One region of the Faecalimonas canis genome, then DNA from elsewhere that is predicted to be linked to it. Evidence: predicted binding sites of a transcription regulator. Region 1 holds the regulator's gene; each other region holds the start of a gene.

What was found. The regulator Rex, encoded in region 1, represses fermentation and respiration genes when NADH is low (regulators of the CRP and FNR family bind a similar motif). The targets are predictions, from matches to a motif close to ATTGTTAANTANTTAACAAT.
Region 2: ACYPXO_RS03000 (NAD(P)-binding protein) is a predicted target of Rex. The motif match lies at 1,901-1,920, and genes of this name have one in related genera.
Region 3: rsxC (electron transport complex subunit RsxC) is a predicted target of Rex. The motif match lies at 1,391-1,410, and genes of this name have one in related genera.

Annotation. Positions count from the first base shown of each region.
Region 1 covers NZ_BAAHSI010000036.1:101,041-108,161, reverse strand. Annotated here, with positions in the region: gene smc (chromosome segregation protein SMC) at 1-134, shown strand, start outside; gene ftsY (signal recognition particle-docking protein FtsY) at 145-1,089, shown strand; gene ACYPXO_RS10350 (DUF1653 domain-containing protein) at 1,105-1,518, shown strand; gene ACYPXO_RS10345 (GntR family transcriptional regulator) at 1,622-2,272, shown strand; gene ACYPXO_RS10340 (NADP-dependent isocitrate dehydrogenase) at 2,288-3,484, shown strand; gene abc-f (ribosomal protection-like ABC-F family protein) at 3,526-5,442, opposite strand; gene ACYPXO_RS10330 (redox-sensing transcriptional repressor Rex) at 5,572-6,216, shown strand; gene ACYPXO_RS10325 (NAD(P)H-hydrate dehydratase) at 6,303-7,121, shown strand, end outside.
Region 2 covers NZ_BAAHSI010000009.1:15,373-22,493, reverse strand. Annotated here, with positions in the region: gene ACYPXO_RS03000 (NAD(P)-binding protein) at 1-1,832, opposite strand, end outside; gene ACYPXO_RS03005 ([FeFe] hydrogenase, group A) at 1-6, opposite strand, end outside; gene ACYPXO_RS02995 (galactokinase) at 2,100-3,266, shown strand; gene galT (UDP-glucose--hexose-1-phosphate uridylyltransferase) at 3,289-4,779, shown strand; gene ACYPXO_RS02985 (glycoside hydrolase family 2 TIM barrel-domain containing protein) at 4,987-7,121, shown strand, end outside.
Region 3 covers NZ_BAAHSI010000002.1:12,636-19,756, forward strand. Annotated here, with positions in the region: gene ispH (4-hydroxy-3-methylbut-2-enyl diphosphate reductase) at 1-253, shown strand, start outside; gene rpsA (30S ribosomal protein S1) at 234-1,325, shown strand; gene rsxC (electron transport complex subunit RsxC) at 1,517-2,833, shown strand; gene ACYPXO_RS00075 (RnfABCDGE type electron transport complex subunit D) at 2,852-3,784, shown strand; gene ACYPXO_RS00080 (RnfABCDGE type electron transport complex subunit G) at 3,784-4,392, shown strand; gene rsxE (electron transport complex subunit RsxE) at 4,385-5,083, shown strand; gene rsxA (electron transport complex subunit RsxA) at 5,095-5,670, shown strand; gene ACYPXO_RS00095 (RnfABCDGE type electron transport complex subunit B) at 5,683-6,474, shown strand; gene ACYPXO_RS00100 (DUF2752 domain-containing protein) at 6,484-6,921, shown strand; gene ACYPXO_RS00105 (hypothetical protein) at 6,963-7,121, shown strand, end outside.

The DNA.
Region 1 (7,121 bases):
CACAGTTTATTGTTATTACACACAGACGAGGTACAATGACTGCTGCGGACAGACTGTACGGTATTACTATGCAGGAAAAAGGAGTTTCCACACTCGTATCGGTGGATTTATTGGAAAAAGATTTAACAAAATAGGAGAAACATTATGGGTGAAGAGAAAAAAGGATTTTTTAAACGACTTGTTTCAGGACTAACAAAGACAAGAAACAGTATCGTTTCAAGTATGGACAGCATTTTCAAAGGGTTTTCTAAAATAGATGAGGAATTTTACGAGGAACTGGAAGAAGTGCTTATTATGGGTGATTTAGGCGTACAGGCAACTTACGCTGTTTTGGACGATTTGCGTGCAAAAGTTAAAGAGCAGAGAATTAAAGAGCCTATGGAATGCAAACAACTTCTTATAGACAGTATTAAGGAGCAGATGCGTGTGGGTGAAACGGCGTATGAATTTGAAAACAGAACGTCCGTTGTTCTTGTTATCGGTGTAAATGGAGTTGGAAAGACAACAACTATCGGGAAACTTGCAGGAAAACTTCGTGCAAATAATAAAAAGGTTGTATTGGCTGCCGCAGATACATTCCGTGCTGCTGCAGGTGAACAACTTGTAGAATGGGCAAGAAGAGCAGATGCAGAATTAATCGGAGGTCAGGATGGTGCAGACCCTGCTGCTATTGTGTATGATGCGGTAGCGGCAGCAAAGGCAAGACATGCTGACGTACTTCTTTGTGATACTGCCGGAAGACTTCACAATAAGAAAAATCTTATGGAAGAATTGAAGAAAATCAATCGTGTTCTTGAGAGAGAGTATCCTGAAGCGTACAGGGAAACATTAGTTGTTTTGGACGGTACAACAGGTCAAAATGCACTTGCACAGGCGCGAGAGTTTAATGAAGTGGCAGATATTACCGGAATTGTATTAACTAAAATGGATGGAAGTGCCAAAGGAGGTATTGCGGTAGCCATTCAGTCAGAGTTGAAAATACCTGTAAAATATATCGGTGTCGGAGAATCTATAGAAGACCTTCAGAAATTTGATTCTGACGAATTTGTCAATGCACTGTTTTATACAGATGACTCATCTGACAAATAGAAAGGGGAAATGGACATGGAGTATAAGACGGTCGCGAAAGGGGAATGTTACAAATTTCCGGAAGGAAAACGCTGTCAGGTTATAGAAGTGGCAACGGATTTTCAGACGGGGGAAGAAATGGTTGTCTATAAAGAAACTGGCGGAGAAGAGATGGTGTATGTAAGAAAACTTACTTCTTTTGTAACAGAAATGGAAAGAGTTTCTGATGAGGAAATGTATCTGATAGAAGAGTTTCTTGATATAGATGAAAATGAGCAGAAATTACATTTTCTGCAGAAACATAAACGTGACATCACAGAAAAATTTATTACTATCGCAGCACAGAGCATGGACTTTGTAGAGAAAGAAACTTCCTTGGAAATGCGGTATCAGGATATTTTACATTTTATCCGAATGAAAATGAAATATGAATGCGGTAGACTTTACTAAAGAGAATCTCCTTATCACAAATGTGGTAGGGAGGTTTTTTTCTTGACAAAAACTGTATAATTGTATACAATTATACAAAATGTAATCGTAGAGAGGAAAGTAAATGGAAAAGGATAGAGGATTTTCTTTAAGTGAAAAAGTATTTCACAAATTGCGTGATGATATTTTATCCGGTGTTTATGAGGAAAACGATGAGTTAAGGGAGATGACAATCGGAAAGGAATTAGGGGTTAGTAGAACTCCGGTCCGTGAAGCATTTAAAAAATTAGAATTGGAAGGACTTGTGAAAACAATTCGGAATAAAGGAACTTATGTGACGGGAATCAGTAAAGAAGATATACATGATATTTTCATTATCCGCTCCCTGTTAGAAAATTTATGTACGGAATGGGTAATTGATAATATTACACAGGAGGAAATGAATGAATTAGAAGAAATTATTCTTCTGTCGGAGTTTCATCTGAAAAAGTCAGGAACTGACAAAATGGCAATATTAGATGGAAAATTTCACCGTATTTTATATGAATCCTGTGGCAGTAAAATTTTAAAACATATTTTATCTGACTTATATAATTACGTTCAGTTTGCAAGAGTATATTCAGTAAAAACAGAAGGGCGTCTTGAACAGTCGGTAGAAGAACATAAGGCCATTTTGGAGGCGATTAAACAGAAAGATAAAGATCTTGCGGGACAATTGATAACCGAACATATGCAATGTGTATTACAAAATTTAGAAAAACATGGTTTTAAATAAAAGGAGGACACTAAAATGGAAAAAATTAAAATGACAACCCCACTTGTCGAGATGGATGGAGATGAAATGACACGTATTCTTTGGAAAATGATTAAGGATACTTTGTTAATTCCGTATATTGATTTAAAAACAGAGTATTACGATCTAGGGTTAGAAAATCGTAATGCTACAGATGATCAGGTTACTGTTGATTCCGCAAATGCGACAAAGAAATATGGTGTTGCTGTTAAATGTGCTACCATTACACCAAACGCTGCCCGTATGACAGAATATAATTTAAAAGAAATGTGGAAAAGTCCTAACGGAACAATTCGTGCTATGCTGGATGGAACGGTTTTCCGTGCACCAATTGTTGTAAAAGGAATTGAACCATGCGTGAAAAATTGGAAAAAACCAATTACGCTGGCAAGACACGCATACGGAGATGTATATAAAAATACAGAAATGATTATTGACAGACCGGGAAAAGTAGAATTAGTTTATACGTCAGAGGATGGCACGGAAAAGAGAGAACTTGTTCATCAGTTTAACGGAGCAGGAATCGCACAAGGTATGCATAATACAAATGAATCTATTGAAAGTTTTGCGAGAAGTTGTTTTAACTATGCGTTGGAAACAAAACAGGATTTATGGTTTGCAACAAAAGATACTATTTCAAAAAAATACGATCATACATTTAAAGATGTTTTCCAAGAAATTTATGAGAAAGAATATGATGCGAAATTTAAAGAGAGTGGTATAGAATATTTTTATACATTGATTGACGATGCAGTAGCGAGAGTGATGAAGGCAGAAGGCGGATTTATCTGGGCCTGCAAAAATTATGACGGAGATGTAATGAGTGATATGGTTTCTTCTGCGTTCGGTTCTTTGGCAATGATGACTTCTGTTTTAGTTTCTCCTGAAGGTTATTATGAATATGAGGCGGCTCATGGTACAGTGCAAAGACATTACTATAAGCACTTAAAAGGGGAGGAAACATCGACAAATTCTGTGGCAACTATTTTTGCATGGACAGGAGCGTTACGTAAACGTGGTGAACTGGACGGCAATAATGAACTGATGAAGTTTGCGGATAGATTGGAAAAGGCAACTCTTGATACGATTGAGAGCGGTAAGATGACGAAAGATTTGGCGTTAATCACATCTATTCCAAATCCAACTGTATTAAACAGTGAAGAATTTATTCAGGCGATTGCCGAGTTACTATAATAATAAAAGGCAAACCTTAAAACGATAAGGTTTGCCTTTTATTATTCCGCCAGTTCCTCCCACTGTTCATACAGAAGTTCCAGTTCCTGCATAATGTTTGCTTTTTCTTCGGAAAGTTCACGGCATTTTACAGAATTGGTATAAATGTCTTCCTGTGTCATTAGTTCGTCAATTTCACCGTCACGTTCCTCCAGAGCGGAAATTCGTTCTTCTGTTTTTCGCAAATCGTTTTGTCGTTTACGTTCTTTTGCCTGTTGTTCTTTTTGTGCTTTCCAATCCAATTTTGTTTCTGATTCAGTTTGGATAGAAGCGGAAGAGAGGGCTTCATTTGCATTTGTGTAAGCGGCAGTTAATTCTTCCTTTTTCTCCAAATAATAATCATAGTTTCCGATATAATTAACAAAGGTATGATTGACTAAGTCAAGAATACGTGTTGCTGTCTGATTGATAAAATATCGGTCGTGAGATACATATAAAATTGTTCCACTATAATCATTTAATGCTTTTTCCAAAATTTCTTTTGACGTAATATCCAAATGGTTTGTCGGTTCATCCAAGATTAAAAAGTTTGCTTCAGAAAGCATTAATTTTGCCAGAGAAACACGACCGCGTTCGCCACCACTTAAATCTTTAATCTGTTTATATACATCATCGCCTGTGAAAAGAAAAGCGGCAAGAGTATTTCGTATCTGTGTATTTGTCAAAGTCGGATAATCGTCTGAAATTTCATCAAAAATTGTTTTTTCCATATGTAGCACATGGTGTTCCTGATCGTAATATCCGATATGTACATTTGTTCCTAAGGTAAATACGCCGCTATCTGCAGGCTGTACCTCATTTAGAATTTTTAAAAGAGTTGTTTTTCCTGTTCCGTTGTCACCGATAACGGCAACGTGTTCGCCACGTTTGATTTCAAAACTAATATCCTGAAATAATTTTAACGCTCCAAAAGACTTGCTTAAATGTTCAACAGTCAGCACATCATTTCCGCTTACGCAGGAGGGTTCAAGAGAAATGTGAAATTCAGATGTCGCCTCCATAGGTTTTTCTACCAGTGTCATCTTGTCCAACATTTTTTCTCGGCTTTCTGCACGGCGAATGGATTTTTCACGGTTAAAAGAACGAAGTTTTTCAATAACTGCTTCTTGATGTTTGATTTCTTGTTGCTGCTTCATATATTCTTTTAATTTTGCTTCACGGACAAGTTTCTTCTTTTGGGCAAATGAAGTATAGTTGCCTAAAAACATCATAATATTGCCTTGCTCCACTTCAATAACTTTTGTCACGACACGATTTAAAAAATAACGGTCATGGGATACGATAAGCACTGCCCCCTGATAGTTGGAAAGATACGTTTCAAGCCATGCAATTGAATTTAAGTCCAAATGGTTTGTCGGTTCATCGAGAAGAAGAATGTCGGGTTTTGTAAGAAGAAGTTTACCTAAAGAAACCCTTGTTTTCTGACCTCCCGAAAGTGTATCTACGGATTTTCCAAAATCTTCTTCAGAAAAACCAAGTCCTTTTAAAACACCTGTTATTTCGCTTTCATAGGCATATCCATTAGCTCGTTCATAAGAAGCGGTAAGATGATGGTATGTCTGTAGACGTTTCTCCAGTTCTTCTCCCTTAAGGTGTTTTAATTCCAATTCGATAGAACGAATTTGATTTTCTAAGGCGATAATATCGGATTTAGCCGTCTTTACTTCCTCGTAAATGGTATTCCCACTTTCTAATTTCTGATGTTGGGAAAGATAACCGATTGTTTTCCCTTTTGCAAGAATAACCTCTCCGCTGTCCAAAGGCAATTCTCCCATAATCATTTTCAAAATAGTCGATTTGCCTGCCCCGTTTAATCCGATTAAGGCTGCTTTTTCATGTTCTTCTATATGAAAAGAACCATCTTTAACGATGATTTGTTCTCCAAATGCTTTATTAAGATTATGACATGCTAAAATCATAATAAATCCTCCCAAAATAACTCATATCTTTTATATTATACTCAAATAGTGCAAAATACAACTAAAAAATTGACTTTACGGGAACTATTCTATATAATATTGCGTAGAATAGATTGGAAGGTGAAATGGATGGAAGAAAGAGAGATTTCTCAGGCAGTAATCCGAAGATTGCCTAGATACTACAGATACTTAGGAGAGTTACTGGAAGACAATGTAGAGCGTATTTCTTCAAATGAATTAAGCAAAAGAATGCAGGTGACTGCTTCTCAGATACGTCAGGATTTGAATAATTTTGGCGGATTCGGACAGCAGGGATACGGCTATAACGTAAAATATTTATATACAGAAATCGGTAAGATTTTAGGATTGGATATAGACCATAATATGATTATTATCGGTGCGGGTAATTTAGGACAGGCGCTGGCAAATTATACATCTTTTGAGAGAAGAGGATTTATTTTCAAAGGCATTTTTGATGTGAACCCAAGACTTTCAGGTGTATCTATACGTGGTGTGCCGATTCGTATGATGGACGAATTGAAAGATTTTATCAATGAACATAATATTGATATAGCCGTTCTCACAATCCCGAAGGCAAAAGCGGTTGAAGTGGCGAAACTTTTAGTAGATAACGGTGTACGTGCTATTTGGAATTTTGCACATACAGATTTAGATTTACCGGAAAATGTTATTGTAGAAAATGTACATTTGTCCGAAAGTCTTATGCGTTTATCTTATAATCTCAGCCGTTATAACAAAGAACATACAGAATAGAATTGAAACAACGTATAGAGAAGATGTGGGAATCCGCCTTTTCCTATGCGTTGTTTTCTTCTGAATGGAAAATGGAGGTGTATGATGTGAGATATGTACTAACGGGCGAAGAGATGCAGTACGCAGATAAATATACGATTGAACAGATGAAAGTTCCATCTTGTGTTTTGATGGAAAGAGCGGCACTTAAAGTTGTAGAGATATTGGAAAAGGAAAAGATAGACTGTTCGGATACGCTGATTGTATGCGGTTCGGGAAATAACGGCGGTGACGGTCTTGTCATTGCACGGCTTTTACATCTGAAAGGGGTTCGTGTAGAAGTATGCTACATGGGTAATAGAGAAACTGCCAGCGAAGAAAACAAACGGCAGTACATGATAGCTGAAAATTATGGCATATCTATCAGAAACACATTAGTGAAAAAAGAATATAGTGTTATTATAGATGCTCTTTTGGGAATTGGGTTAAAAAGAGAAGTTTCAGGAAAATATAGAGAGATTATTGAACAGTTAAATGAAATGAAGGGTACAAAAGTGGCAGTAGATATACCTACAGGAGTATGTGATACAACAGGTGAAATAAAAGGATGTGCTTTTAGTGCGGATTTGACGGTCTGTTTTGCTTTTGAAAAAGTTGGAATGTTGCTTGGAGAGGGACGTCGGTATATTGGAAAAACATATGTTGCGGATATTGGAATTTCGCCGGATGCACTTCCGAGCGGACAGAAACTATATACATATGATCGAGATGATAAAGATGTTCCGATGCCACAGAGAAACCTAAACGGAAATAAAGGAACATTCGGAAAGGTACTTATCATAGCGGGAAGTAAGGGAATGGCAGGCGCTGCTTATTTGAATGCAAAGGCCGCCTATTTAGCAGGCGCAGGGCTTGTACAAATTTAT
Region 2 (7,121 bases), on a different contig from region 1:
TACCATAATTTCTCTCTACCTCCTTTAAATATGCCAAAGCCAAAGTGGTCACAACGCAGACAGCGTGATGCTTCCTGTTTTGCCTCCGCCTCGCTCATACAGTTTTCCACGCCTTCAAAGTCGTGGATACGCTGACAGACTTCACGTTCGGTCATATTTACTCTTCCACAAGGAGTTCTGTCATCTAAGTTAGGCTCAGGGATTTCTACATCACAGGAAATAATATGATTAAATCCTAAATATTCATCAATATTTGCTGCAATAACTTTTGCCGCAGCGATTGCCTTGATAACGGATGCAGGTCCTGTAGCACAGTCACCGCCTGCAAATACTCCCGGAATATCATCGAAACCGCCGTATTTTTCAGACATAATTCTTCCGCGTTTTACAGGAACGCCGGCCTCTTCAAAATGCTGAAATTCAATATCCTGTCCGATGGCAACGATAAGTGTTGTACATGGAATATAAATATCTTCTTCACCCGTAGGTTTTACGCTTGCACGTCCGTCTTTAATTTTGCTGATCATTTGTGGGGTAACATACAGTCCTTTTACATGACCGTTTTCGTCCACATCAATTTTGGAAGGGGCTTTTAATGTCTGTACTTCAATTCCCTCTGCAACAGCGCCTTCGATTTCGTCAGGAAGGGCAGTCATATCAGCGATACGTCTTCTATAAACAATACTTACTTTCTTTGCACCTAAACGAACAGCAGTGCGGACGGCGTCCATGGAAACGTTTCCACCGCCGATAACGGCAACTTCCTGTCCTGTTAAGTCAGGATTTTGATTTTTGCCTACATCACGCAAAAATTGTACGGCAGAAAGAACCCCTTCAGCGTGTTCGCCTTCGATGCCGAGTTTTTTATCTGTACTTGCACCGATTGTAATTAATACGGCATCATATTCGGCACGAAGACTTTGGATTGTAATGTCTTTTCCAATTCGCAATCCGTATTTTACTTCAATTCCGGTCTGTAAAATTGCATTAATATCATCATCCAAACGCTCTTTTGGAAGACGGTAGTTTGGTATACCGTAGCGAAGCATTCCGCCCAGTTTTGGAAGCATTTCATATACGGTTACCTGATGTCCCATTAATTGTAAATAGTAGGCGCTGCTCAGTCCGCCCGGACCTCCGCCCACAACGGCAATACGTTTTCCGGTGGATTCGGCACATTTTGGCGGCGGAACTTTTCCTGCATAATCTGCCGCAAAGCGTTTTAATCCACGAATATTTATGGCATCGTCCACCATATTTCTACGGCATCGTGCTTCGCAAGGATGTTCGCAGATGAAACCGCAGGTTGTAGGGAACGGATTATCTTTTCGGATTAAACGGATGGCATCTTCGTATCGGCCTTCTCCGACAAGAGCGATATATCCAGGAATATCTACTTTTGCAGGGCAGAGAGAAACACAAGGCACAGGCTGATTATATGTACAGGTACAGCGACCTTCACGAATATGTTCCTCGAAATCTTCGCGATAGCCGATAAGAGCCTTATATACCATATGTGCTGCTTCATATCCGATCGCACAGTCGGAAGACTGCATAATTGATAATGCGCTGTCCTCCATTAAATCAAGTGTATCTAAAGTTGCATTTCCGTTCAATACATCTGTAAGTAAATTCTTCAATTGCCAAAGACCAACACGGCATGGCACACACTTTCCACAAGTCTGTGCGTGACAAAGTTCAAGGAATGCCCTTGCCATATCTACAGGACATAATCCCGGAGGACTTGCCTCAATCCTTCGTTCCAAATCTTTATAGAGTCCTTCTACAACGACCTGTGCTTTGTTGGGTGTAGCAATTTCCAGTCTGCTCATACAATCACCTCTCAATAGAATTTAATTTATAATCTTTATTGTAATATATAACAATAAAATCTTCAATAAAAGTTAAAATATAGACAAAGTTTACAATGGAGAAAATTGAAGTTTTTTAATAAAACATTATAGTAGTTAATTTATCACAGAAAAATAAATGAAAAACTTTGATAGTAGTGCAGATTATGGTATAATACACGCAGAGCGTGTATTACACCTTGCACGGAATACTTTGAAATAAATTTAAGGACAAAGGAGAATAGAAGAGTGAAAGCGAAATTAATTGAACAGTTTAAAGAAATATTCGGAACAGACGAAGATGTGAGAGCATATTTTGCGCCGGGGAGAGTAAACTTAATTGGTGAACATACAGACTATAACGGAGGACACGTATTCCCATGTGCACTTACAATAGGTACATATGCGATTGTAAGAAAGAGAACAGATAATATCTTAAGATTTTATTCAGCAAACTTTTCTTCACTGGGAATTATTGAATCGAATTTGAATGATTTAGTTCCTTCAGAGGCGGCAGGCTGGACAAACTATCCAAAGGGAGTTATGTGGGCATTTGAAAAAAGAGGATACAAATTAACAAGCGGTATGGATATTTTAATTTATGGAAATATTCCAAACGGATCAGGACTTTCTTCATCTGCTTCTTTGGAAGTATTGACAGGAGTTGTTTTAAAAGATTTATTCGGATTTGATGTTTCCATGGTGGATATTGCATTAATAGGACAGTATTCAGAAAATAATTTCAATGGATGTAACTGTGGCATTATGGATCAGTTTGCAAGTGCAATGGGAAAAAAAGATAATGCAATTTTCTTGGATACAAATACGCTTCATTATGAATATGCACCGGTTGTACTGGAAGATGCCAAAATCGTTATCGTCAACAGTAAAGTAAAACATAGCCTTGTAGACTCTGCATATAATGACAGAAGAAATGAATGTGAAACAGCCTTAAAAGAATTGCAGGAAGTGGTAGACATTAAAACATTGGGAGATTTATCTGAAGAAGAATTTGAAGCGCACAAAGATGCAATCAAATCTCCTATCAGACAGAAACGTGCAAAACACGCCGTATATGAAAACCAGAGAACAATTAAAGCGGTAGAGGCGCTAAAGGCAAATGAAATCGAAACATTTGGAAAATTAATGAATGCGTCACACACTTCTTTGAGAGATGATTATGAAGTATCTTGTGAAGAAATTGATATTTTAGTAAATCTTGCATGGGAAACAGAAGGAGTAATCGGCTCAAGAATTACCGGAGGCGGATTTGGCGGCTGCACAGTTAGCATTGTAAAAAATGATGCGGTAGATAATTTTATTGAAACAATCGGTCAGAAATATGAAGAAAAAGTAGGACATAAAGCAGAATTTTATGTAGTGGACATCGGAGATGGAGCTGGAGTATTGGCATAAAATCGAAATTGTGGAGGAAATCATGTTAAGTAAAAGTATTAAAAAACTGGTAGAATATGGTGTGGAAACAGGGTTAACACCTGAGTGCGAACGCATTTATACAACAAATTTATTGTTGGAATTATTCAAGGAAGACGAATATGAGGATGTTTCCATTGAAGGCGAAGAATTAAATTTGGAAGAAATTTTAAAAGAATTGTTAGATGAGGCGTGTGCAAGAGGAATTATCGAGGACAGTATTGTATATCGCGATTTATTTGATACAAAAATGATGAACTGTCTTGTTCCACGTCCGGCACAGGTACAGGAAACTTTCGCAAAGAAATACGAAATTTCTCCGAAGGAAGCTACAGATTATTACTATAAATTAAGTCAGGACAGCGATTATATCCGTCGTTACCGTGTATGCAAGGACAGAAAATGGAAAGTAGACAGTCCATACGGAGAGATTGATATTACAATTAATCTTTCCAAACCGGAAAAAGATCCAAAGGCAATCGCAGCGGCGAAAAACAGTAAAGCAAGCAGCTATCCGAAATGTCAACTTTGCGTGGAAAATGAAGGATATGCCGGAAGAGTAAATCATCCTGCCCGCGAAAATCACCGTATTATGCCGATTACCGTTAACGACAGTGCATGGGGATTTCAGTATTCTCCATATGTATATTACAACGAACACTGTATCGTATTTAACGGGCAGCATACGCCGATGAAAATCGAAAAACAAACATTTATCAAATTGTTTGATTTTGTAAAATTATTCCCTCATTATTTCTTGGGTTCTAATGCGGATTTGGCTATTGTAGGTGGTTCTATTTTAAGTCACGACCATTTCCAAGGTGGAAATTATACTTTTGCGATGGCAAAAGCGCCGATGGAAGAAACGTTTACAGTAGACGGTTTTGAAGATGTGGAAGCGGGAATTGTACATTGGCCATTATCAGTTATCCGCTTAAGAGGAAAAGAAGAAACAAGATTAATTGAGTTAGGTGCACATATTTTAGATAAGTGGAGAGGATACACAGATGAAGACGCATTTATTTATGCGGAAACAGACGGAGAGCCACATAACACAATTACACCGATTGCAAGAAAAGTCGGAGATACATATGAATTAGATTTGGCACTTAGAAACAATATTACGACAGAAGAGCATCCGCTCGGTGTATATCATCCACACGCTCAATGGCATAATATTAAAAAAGAAAATATCGGACTGATTGAGGTAATGGGGCTGGCAGTTCTTCCGGCAAGATTAAAAGAAGAAATGGAAATCCTTGCCGATTACATCGTTGAAGGAAAAGATATCAGTTCAAATGAAAAAATTGAAAAACATAAAACATGGGTAGACACATTCCTTCCAAAATATCCTGAAATAACAAAAGAAAATATTATGGATATTTTGCAGGAAGAAGTTGGAATTGTATTTACACACGTACTGGAAGATGCGGGTGTGTACAAATGCAATGAAGAAGGAAGAAAAGCATTCAGAAAATTCATTTCCGTGTTATAAAACTCAATTGGGGACGTAGTAAAATTAAGAAATACTACGTCCCCAATTGAGTTTTACCCCGTCCCTTTTTTACCTGTCTTATTTTTCTCACTGAAAATATTAAAAAATCATACCTTTTTCCTAAAAAAATATACTGAAAACATAAAAAAGTCGGTTTATAATATAAATAGATGCGATTTGTAAAATTATGGAAAAGGAGGAAAACGTATGAAGAAGAAACGGATTATTACCCTTCTATTGACGGCAGCAGTGATTGGAACGAGTGTCCCATATGGGTCATTGACCGTCCGGGCAAAAGAGCCATTAGCACCGGCGGAAGAAATCAAAGCAGACGTGAACAAGACAAAATTTACACACAAAGAATGGACGGGAAAAGACTACAAAGATGTTGATGGAAAAAAAGTAAAAGCAGAAGATGTATTCGGAATTAACAGGGAAGATGCAGGAGTCAGTATCATTCCTTATCAAAATTCGGCATCTGCAGCAGGTGCGGTCTGGGACTACAATGCGAGAGAAAACTCAGAGTATTTCCAATTGCTTACAGGCAAAAATCAAAAATGGGATTTGACTGTTGTGCAAAATCAGGAACAGGCGCAGAAATTCATGGGTGAAAACGGTTTCATGACAAAAGATTATCAGAAAAAAACTGAAGATGGATGGAAATCAGTTGAATTACCAAAGAGTTGGACGAGGGATGACTTTGACTTTTCAATTTATACAAACGTATTGATGCCATGGCAGGCTAAATACGATCCTATTGTACTTGCACCGAATGCTCCGGCTAATTACAATCCGGTAGGTCTTTATCGCAAAACATTTACGGTAGATAACAAAATGTTAAATGACGGGCGAAGAGTGTACTTGAATTTTGCCGGAGTTGAATCAGCATATTATGTATATGTAAACGGTAAAGAAGTAGGTTACAGTGAGGACAGTTATAGCCCTCATCACTTTGACGTAACGGATTATTTAAAGGAAGGCGAAAATATTTTAGCCGTTAAAGTACATAAATTCTGTGATGGCACATGGTTTGAAGATCAGGATATGATTTATGACGGCGGTATTTTCCGTGATGTATATTTGACAAGCGCACCGCTTATGCAGATTAAAGATTATGCGGTTCGTACAGATTTAGATTCTTCTTATAAGAGTGCAACACTTGAAATTTCAGCGGACGTAAGAAACCTTTCGGATGCAGCACAGAGCGGATATAAAATTCAGGCAAAAGCATTGGATAAAAACGGAAATGATATTTTGGGAAATGTTTCTGTTCCGGTGGAAGAAGTTGTATCAACAAAGACAAAAACAGTAAAATTGAAAACAAAGGTAGCAAATCCAAAACTTTGGTCAGCAGAGAATCCGAATTTGTATGCACTTGTTTTAACACTTGTAGATGAAAGTGGAAAAGAGGTAGAAACAGTTTCTACACAACTTGGTTTCCGAGAAATTGAATTTACACGCACAGAAGTAGACAAAAACTATAATGTGACAACAAAGAAATGGGATCCTATTAAGGTTAATGGAGAACGTCTTTTAATGAAAGGTGCAAACCGTCATGATACAGACCCATTTTATGGAAAAGCAGTTCCGCAGGAAACAATGCGTGAAGATGTTAAGTTAATGAAACAGAATAACTTAAACGCAGTGAGAACATCTCATTATAGTAATGATGATTATTTTTACTGGTTATGTAACTCTTATGGATTGTATATGATTGGTGAAACAAACTTGGAAAGCCATGATTTAATGCACAACAATCCTGCGAAAGCGTTGTTCTATGAATTGACTATGGACAGAACAGAAACGGCATATAAACGTTTAAAGAATAATCCTGCAATTGTTATTTGGTCAATTGGTAATGAGATGGTATATACGTCAGATCCTAACACTTCTAACGGAATGTTTAGAGATATGATTTGGTATTTCAAAAATAATGACCCGACAAGACCGGTACATAGTGAGGGGCAGAATGATAAAATGGGAACTGATATGGGAAGTAATATGTATCCGGATGTTCCTACAACACAGAGCAGAGCGGGAGAAGGAAAGATTCCGTATGTACTTTGTGAATATGCACATGGAATGGGAAACTCTATCGGTAACCTGAAAGAATACTGGGATGCTATCCGAAGTGCCGATAATATGCTCGGAGCATTTGTTTGGGACTGGGTAGATCAATCTAGAGCAGTTGATTTAGATAAACTAGGTTATGAATACGGTGTGACGGATAAAACAGGTGTATCAGGAAATGCAGTCGGTAAAGAAGAAAACTGGATCGATAATGCCGGAGAAGGAAGTATGAACGGCGGAAAATCATTCAATGGATATACGATTATGGCAGA
Region 3 (7,121 bases), on a different contig from region 1:
TCAGACTGAGGCAAGAAGCATTGCAGAGGGCGTAGATGCTATGATAGTTATCGGTGATAAGCATAGTTCTAATACCCAAAAATTATTTGAAATATGTGATAAGGTATGCAACAATACGTACTATATTCAGACACTTGACGATTTGGATTTGAATCAATTAGGGTCGGCAAAAACGGTAGGTATTACAGCAGGGGCGTCAACGCCTAATAATATAATTGAGGAGGTTCAAAATAATGTCAGAATTAACTTTTGAACAAATGTTAGAAGAGTCTTTAAAAACAATACGAAATGGAGAGGTCGTAGATGGTACTGTAATCGATGTAAAGCCAGATGAAATCATCTTGAATATAGGGTACAAAGCAGACGGTATTATTACAAGAAGCGAATACACAAACGAGCCAAACGTTGATTTAACAACTTTAGTATCAGTAGGCGATACAATGACTGTTAAAGTATTGAAAGTGAATGACGGAGAAGGTCAGGTGTTGTTAACATATAAGAGATTAGCAGCAGAAAAAGGAAATGAAAGATTAAAAGAAGCTTTTGAAAACAAAGAAGTATTAAAAGCAACAGTAAACCAGATTTTAGGTGGTGGATTAAGTGTTGTTGTTGATGAAGCAAGAGTATTTATTCCTGCAAGTTTAGTATCTGATACATACGAAAAAGATTTAAGCAAATATCAGGGACAGGAAATTGAATTTGTTATCAGCGAATTTAATCCAAGAAGAAACCGTGTAATCGGTGACAGAAGACAACTCTTAGTTGCAGAGAAAGCAAAATTACAGGAAGAGTTATTTGCTAACCTTAAAGTAGGAGATGTCATCGAAGGAACTGTTAAAAATGTAACAGATTTTGGTGCGTTTATCGACTTGGGTGGAGTAGACGGATTATTACACATCTCTGAAATGTCTTGGGGAAGAGTTGAAAATCCAAAGAAAGTATTCCGAGTAGGAGAAACAATTAAAGTTCTTGTAAAAGACATCAACGATACAAAAGTTGCGTTAAGTTTAAAATTCCCAGAAACAAATCCATGGGCAAACGCAGAAGAAAAATATGCTGTAGGAACAGAAGTTACAGGTAAAGTAGCAAGAATGACAGACTTTGGAGCATTCGTTGAACTGGCACCTGGTGTAGATGCATTACTTCACGTTTCTCAGATTTCTAAAGCACACGTAGAAAAACCAGCAGACGTTTTAAGTGTGGGACAGGAAATTACAGCAAAAATTGTTGACCTTAACGTAGCAGATAAAAAAATCAGTTTAAGTATGAAAGTTCTTGAAACAGAAGAAGCAGCAGAAGAAGTAGAAGAGGCTGTTGAAGAATAAGATTTGACTGTAGTAGAGAAGTAGAAAAAATAGGGACGCAAGTCTCTATTTTTTATGTAAAAAAATATGTTAAAAATTCATCAAGATGTATATTAAAATATACAATCATTTGTAACAAGTTACTAGAATTATATAAAAAGTTCTTGTATGATATACATAAGGATTGAAAACAGATGAAAGGAAGAGATAAAATGAAACTTTTAACATTTAAAGGAGGCATTCACCCCAACGATGGAAAGCGGTTGGCAAAAGATAAATCGATTGTCAGCGTACTTCCAAAAGAAGAATTGGTTTATCCACTTTCACAACATATTGGTGCACCGGCGAAACCTATTGTGAACGTGGGTGACAAAGTTTTAAAAGGTCAGAAGATAGCGGAAGCGGGAGGATTTGTTTCAGCTTCGATATTTGCATCTGTATCAGGAGAGGTGAAAGGAATTCAAAAACGAATTAATCCTTCGGGAGCGAAGGTGGATTCTATTATTGTAGAAAATGATTTTCAGTATGAAGAAATTGTTTATCCTCCAATAAAACCTCTTGATGAGATGTCAAAGGAAGAAATTATTGAGCGGATTAAAGAAGCAGGGATTGTAGGAATGGGAGGCGCAGGATTTCCTACCCATGTTAAATTATCTCCAAAAGAACCGGAAAGAATTGATTATGTTATAGCAAACTGTGCGGAATGTGAGCCATATATTACAGCGGATTACAGAAGAATGCTGGAAAATCCTGAAGAACTGATTAGTGGGATGAGAGTTGTATTAAACATTTTCCCACAGGCAAAAGGAATTTTTGGTGTAGAGGATAACAAACCGGATTGTATTGAAAAATTAAGAAAATTGACGGAAAAAGAGCCGAGAATGGAAGTGAAGGCATTAAAAACAAAATATCCTCAGGGAGCAGAGCGACAGTTGATTTTTGCTACGACAGGAAGAGCAATTAATTCTTCTATGCTGCCGGCAGATGCGGGATGTGTTGTAGATAATGTGGAAACAATGATTGCCATTCACACAGCGGTAGTCGAAGGAAAGGCAGTAACGGAAAGAATTGTGACGTTAAGCGGTGATGCGGTAAATGAGCCGGGAAACTTCAAAGTATTATTTGGAACAAATCATCAGGAAGTGATTGAAGCGGGAGGCGGATTTAAAACCCCGCCTGAGAAAATCATTTCAGGTGGTCCTATGATGGGATTTGCCATGTTTACAACAGACACTCCGATTACAAAGACGTCTTCATCCATCCTTGCCTTTACGAAAGATGAGGTGAGGGCAAATGAACCTACAGCCTGCATTAATTGTGGACGGTGCGTGGAAGTTTGTCCGAGTCGTATTATTCCATCAAGACTTGCGGATTTGGCGGAAAGACATGATGAAGAAGCCTTTAAGAAAATGGAGGGACTTGAGTGTATAGAATGTGGCTCGTGCAGTTATGTCTGTCCTGCAAAAAGACAGTTGAAACAGTCTATTGGAACAATGAGAAAAATTGCGTTGGCAAATAGAAAAAAATAAAGGAAGAGGTGACGAAAAGTGAGTGAACAATTTAATGTATCGTCTTCACCACATATACGTTCAAAAACAACAACTGCAAATATTATGTTATGCGTAGTGCTGGCATTATTACCGGCTACGGCCTTCGGAATATATAACTTTGGAGTGCAGGCGTTGGGGGTTATACTGATTACGGTAGGCTCAGCAGTTCTAACGGAATATCTTTATCAGAAATTTATGCATAAAAAAGTAACGATTTGTGATTTTAGTTCGGCAGTGACCGGATTGTTATTGGCGTTAAATCTTCCGCCTACAGCGCCGTGGTGGATGTGTGTTCTTGGAAGTGTTTTTGCTATTTTAATTGTAAAACAACTTTTTGGCGGATTAGGTCAGAACTTTATGAATCCTGCATTGGCGGCGAGATGCTTTCTTTTGATTTCCTTTACGGGAAGAATGACAACGTTTGTTTATAACGATGCAGTGACAAGTCCAACCCCTTTGGCAGCGTTAAAAGCAGGAGAAGATGTAAAACTTATGGATATGTTTGTCGGAAATATTGCAGGAACAATCGGAGAAACATCCGTGATTGCTATTTTAATCGGAGCAATTTTCCTTCTTGTTATTGGAGTTATTCAAATTCGTATTCCGCTTACATATATCGTAACGTTTATTATATTCCTTCTCTTATTCAGCGGACACGGATTTGATGTGAATTACATTGCGGCACATCTTTGCGGAGGCGGACTAATGCTCGGAGCATGGTTTATGGCTACAGATTATGTGACTGCTCCAATTACAAAGAAGGGACAGATTTTATATGGTATCTGTCTGGGTATTCTTACAGGAACAATTCGTCTGTTCTCCGGTTCGGCGGAAGGTGTTTCATACGCAATTATTATTAGTAATCTTTTAGTTCCGTTGATTGAAAAGATAACAATTCCAAAACCTTTCGGAAAAGGAGGGGAAAAATAATGAATAAAATTGTGAAAAATGCACTGATTTTAACAGCGATTACCCTTGTTTCCGGTTTGCTGCTTGGCGGTGTGTATGAAATAACAAAAGAGCCGATACAGGCATCAAAAGAGAAAGCGAAACAGGAGGCATATAAATCGGTTATGCCTGATGCTGAAGAATTTGAAGCGGACAAAACATTTGATACAAAAGAGGCAGATAAAATTTTAGAAGAGAATAAAATTAAAGGTTGCTATCTCAGTGAAGTTGCAGTTGGAAAAGATAAATCCGGAAAAGAAATTGGTTATGTTATTACATCGGCTTCAAAAGAAGGATATGGTGGAGAAATTCAGATTTCAGTTGGGGTTTCCGTTGATGGAACGGTAACAGGTATAGAAATTTTATCTATCAGTGAAACAGCGGGGCTTGGAATGCAGGCAACTGAGCCGACATTCAAAAAACAGTTTGAGAATGTTAAGACAGATAAATTTGTAGTGAAAAAAGATGACCCAAAAGGAAATGTAGATGCATTAAGCGGTGCTACAATTACAACGAGAGCCGTTACAAATGCAGTAAATGCAGGACTTTTATATTTTCAGGGTGCGTTGGGAGGTAGTGTAAATGAATAAATGTGTGGAACGGTTATATAACGGTCTGATTAAAGAAAATCCTACCTTTGTATTGATGCTCGGAATGTGTCCGACATTGGCAGTTACAACTTCGGCCATAAACGGTGTGGGTATGGGACTTACAACAACAGTTGTATTGGTTATGTCCAATATGCTGATTTCTATGTTAAGAAAAATCATTCCGGATTCGGTAAGAATGCCGGCGTTTATTGTAGTTGTTGCATCTTTTGTAACAATTGTACAGTTTTTACTGGAAGGATTTGTTCCGGTTCTGTATGATGCTTTGGGACTATATATTCCTCTTATTGTAGTAAACTGTATTATTTTGGGGAGAGCGGAAAGTTATGCATCAAAAAATCCGGTACTTCCTTCTGTATTTGACGGAATTGGGATGGGACTTGGTTTTACGGTTGGTTTGACAAGTATCGGTATTGTTCGTGAACTGATCGGTGCAGGAGAGATTTTCGGATTTCGAGTAATGCCTGCATCTTATGAACCGGTAACTATTTTCATTTTAGCGCCGGGAGCGTTTCTTGTTCTTGCAGGTCTTGTCGCTTTACAGAATAAGATTAAGGCAAATGCAAAGAAAAAGGGAAAAGAAGTTGTCGAAACAAGTTGTGGTGAAGGTTGTGCATCTTGCGAAAATCACGGTTGCAAGGGAAGAATATTTCCTGTAGAGAACGATAAATAGGAGGGGACAAAATGAAAGAGTTATTGATTATTGCGGTAGGGTCTGCACTTGTAAATAACGTTATTTTAAGTCAGTTTTTAGGAATTTGTCCGTTTTTGGGTGTATCTAAAAAGGTGGAAACAGCGGCAGGTATGGGAGGAGCAGTTGTGTTTGTTATCACGATTTCATCTTTCTGTACAGGATTGATTTATAAATTCATTTTGTCGCCGTTACATTTTGAATATTTACAGACAATCGTATTTATTCTTGTAATTGCCGCATTAGTACAATTTGTTGAAATGTTTTTGAAGAAAATGATGCCTCCGTTATATAAAGCGTTGGGAGTATATCTTCCTCTGATTACAACAAACTGTGCAGTGCTTGGCGTGGCACTTACAAATGTACAGAAAGAATACGGAATTTTAGAAAGTGTAGTAAATGGATTTGCGACTGCTTTAGGATTTACAATCGCCATCGTAATTATGGCAGGTATTCGTGAAAAAACAGAGCATAATGATATATCACCGTCATTTCAGGGAACGCCAATAGTACTTGTAACGGCAAGTTTGATGGCGATAGCGTTCTTTGGATTTTCGGGATTGATTTAGGAGGCTGGAGAAATGAGTATAACGGGAATAGTAATTGCTGCCGTAATTGTAGGCGGAACAGGATTATTTATCGGGGCTTTTTTAGGACTGGCAGGAAAGAAATTTGCAGTGGAAACAGATGAGAGGGAAGAAGCGATTATAGGTGTTCTTCCCGGTAATAATTGTGGTGGCTGTGGATATGCCGGTTGTTCAGGTCTTGCGTCTGCGATTGTAAAAGGAGAGGCAGAGATTAGCGGTTGTCCGGTAGGAGGAGCGGCTGTGGCTGCGGAAATCGGTAAAATTATGGGAGTTGAGGCAAAAGAGCAGAAAAGAATGACTGCCTTTGTAAAATGTGCAGGGACTTGTGACAAAGCGAGCAAAGATTATGTCTATACGGGAATTGAAGATTGTACAATGATGAAATCTATGCAAAATGGAGGACCAAAGTCATGTAACTACGGTTGTCATGGTTTTGGAACTTGTGTAAAAGCATGTCCTTTTGATGCCATTCATATTGAAAATGGTGTGGCTGTAGTTGACAAAGAGGCTTGTAAGGCGTGTGGAAAATGTATCGCAGTCTGTCCTCAGAATTTGATTGAATTAGTGCCGTATGAGCAGAAACATTTAGTACAGTGTAATTCAAAAGATAAAGGAAAAGATGTAATGTCCGTATGTAAGGCGGGATGCATCGGCTGTAAGATGTGTCAGAAAGTGTGTGAGTATGATGCGATTACAGTAGAAGATAATATTGCACATATTGATCCGGAAAAATGTACAAATTGCGGAGCGTGTGCAGAGAAATGTCCGAAAAAAATTATTATGTAAGGAAGAAGAATGTGGAAACAGGCAGGTAAATTATTTTGGCAGGATGTAAAAAAGATGAGAACGGCACTTGTGTGTATTTGTCTTTATTTTGCATTTATGAAATTTGTTTTACATAGCGGATGTCCGTTCGTAGTGCTGACCGGATTTCCATGTGCAGCCTGCGGGCTGACAAGGGCGGGAGTTCATTTTCTTAAGGGGGAATGGATACAGGCGTGGAATGTACATCCGGCTATTTTTCCGATAGTGCTGTTGTTTATAGTTTTTGTGGTGCAGAGATATTTTCGACAGAAATCATTAAAAGGATTAAGAAAATATGCCATTATGCTCGTTTTAGGAATGGTAATTTTATATGTTTATCGGTTTGTCACACAATTTCCGAGCAATCCTCCTATGTCGTATTATAGCGATAATTTGGTGATGCGTATTGTGAAATGGCTAAGAATGTGATATTATAAATAACAAAATACGAACTAAAAGGAGTTGGAGTTATGGAAGAAAATTACAACAACAACGGACAGGAAAATGGACAGCCGTATCAGTATGATTATAACTATAATACGGAATATAACTACAATCAACAAAATGATAATGAAGTGATGTCAACAGGGGAATGGCTTCTGATTATTTTGGCAACAATTATCCCATGT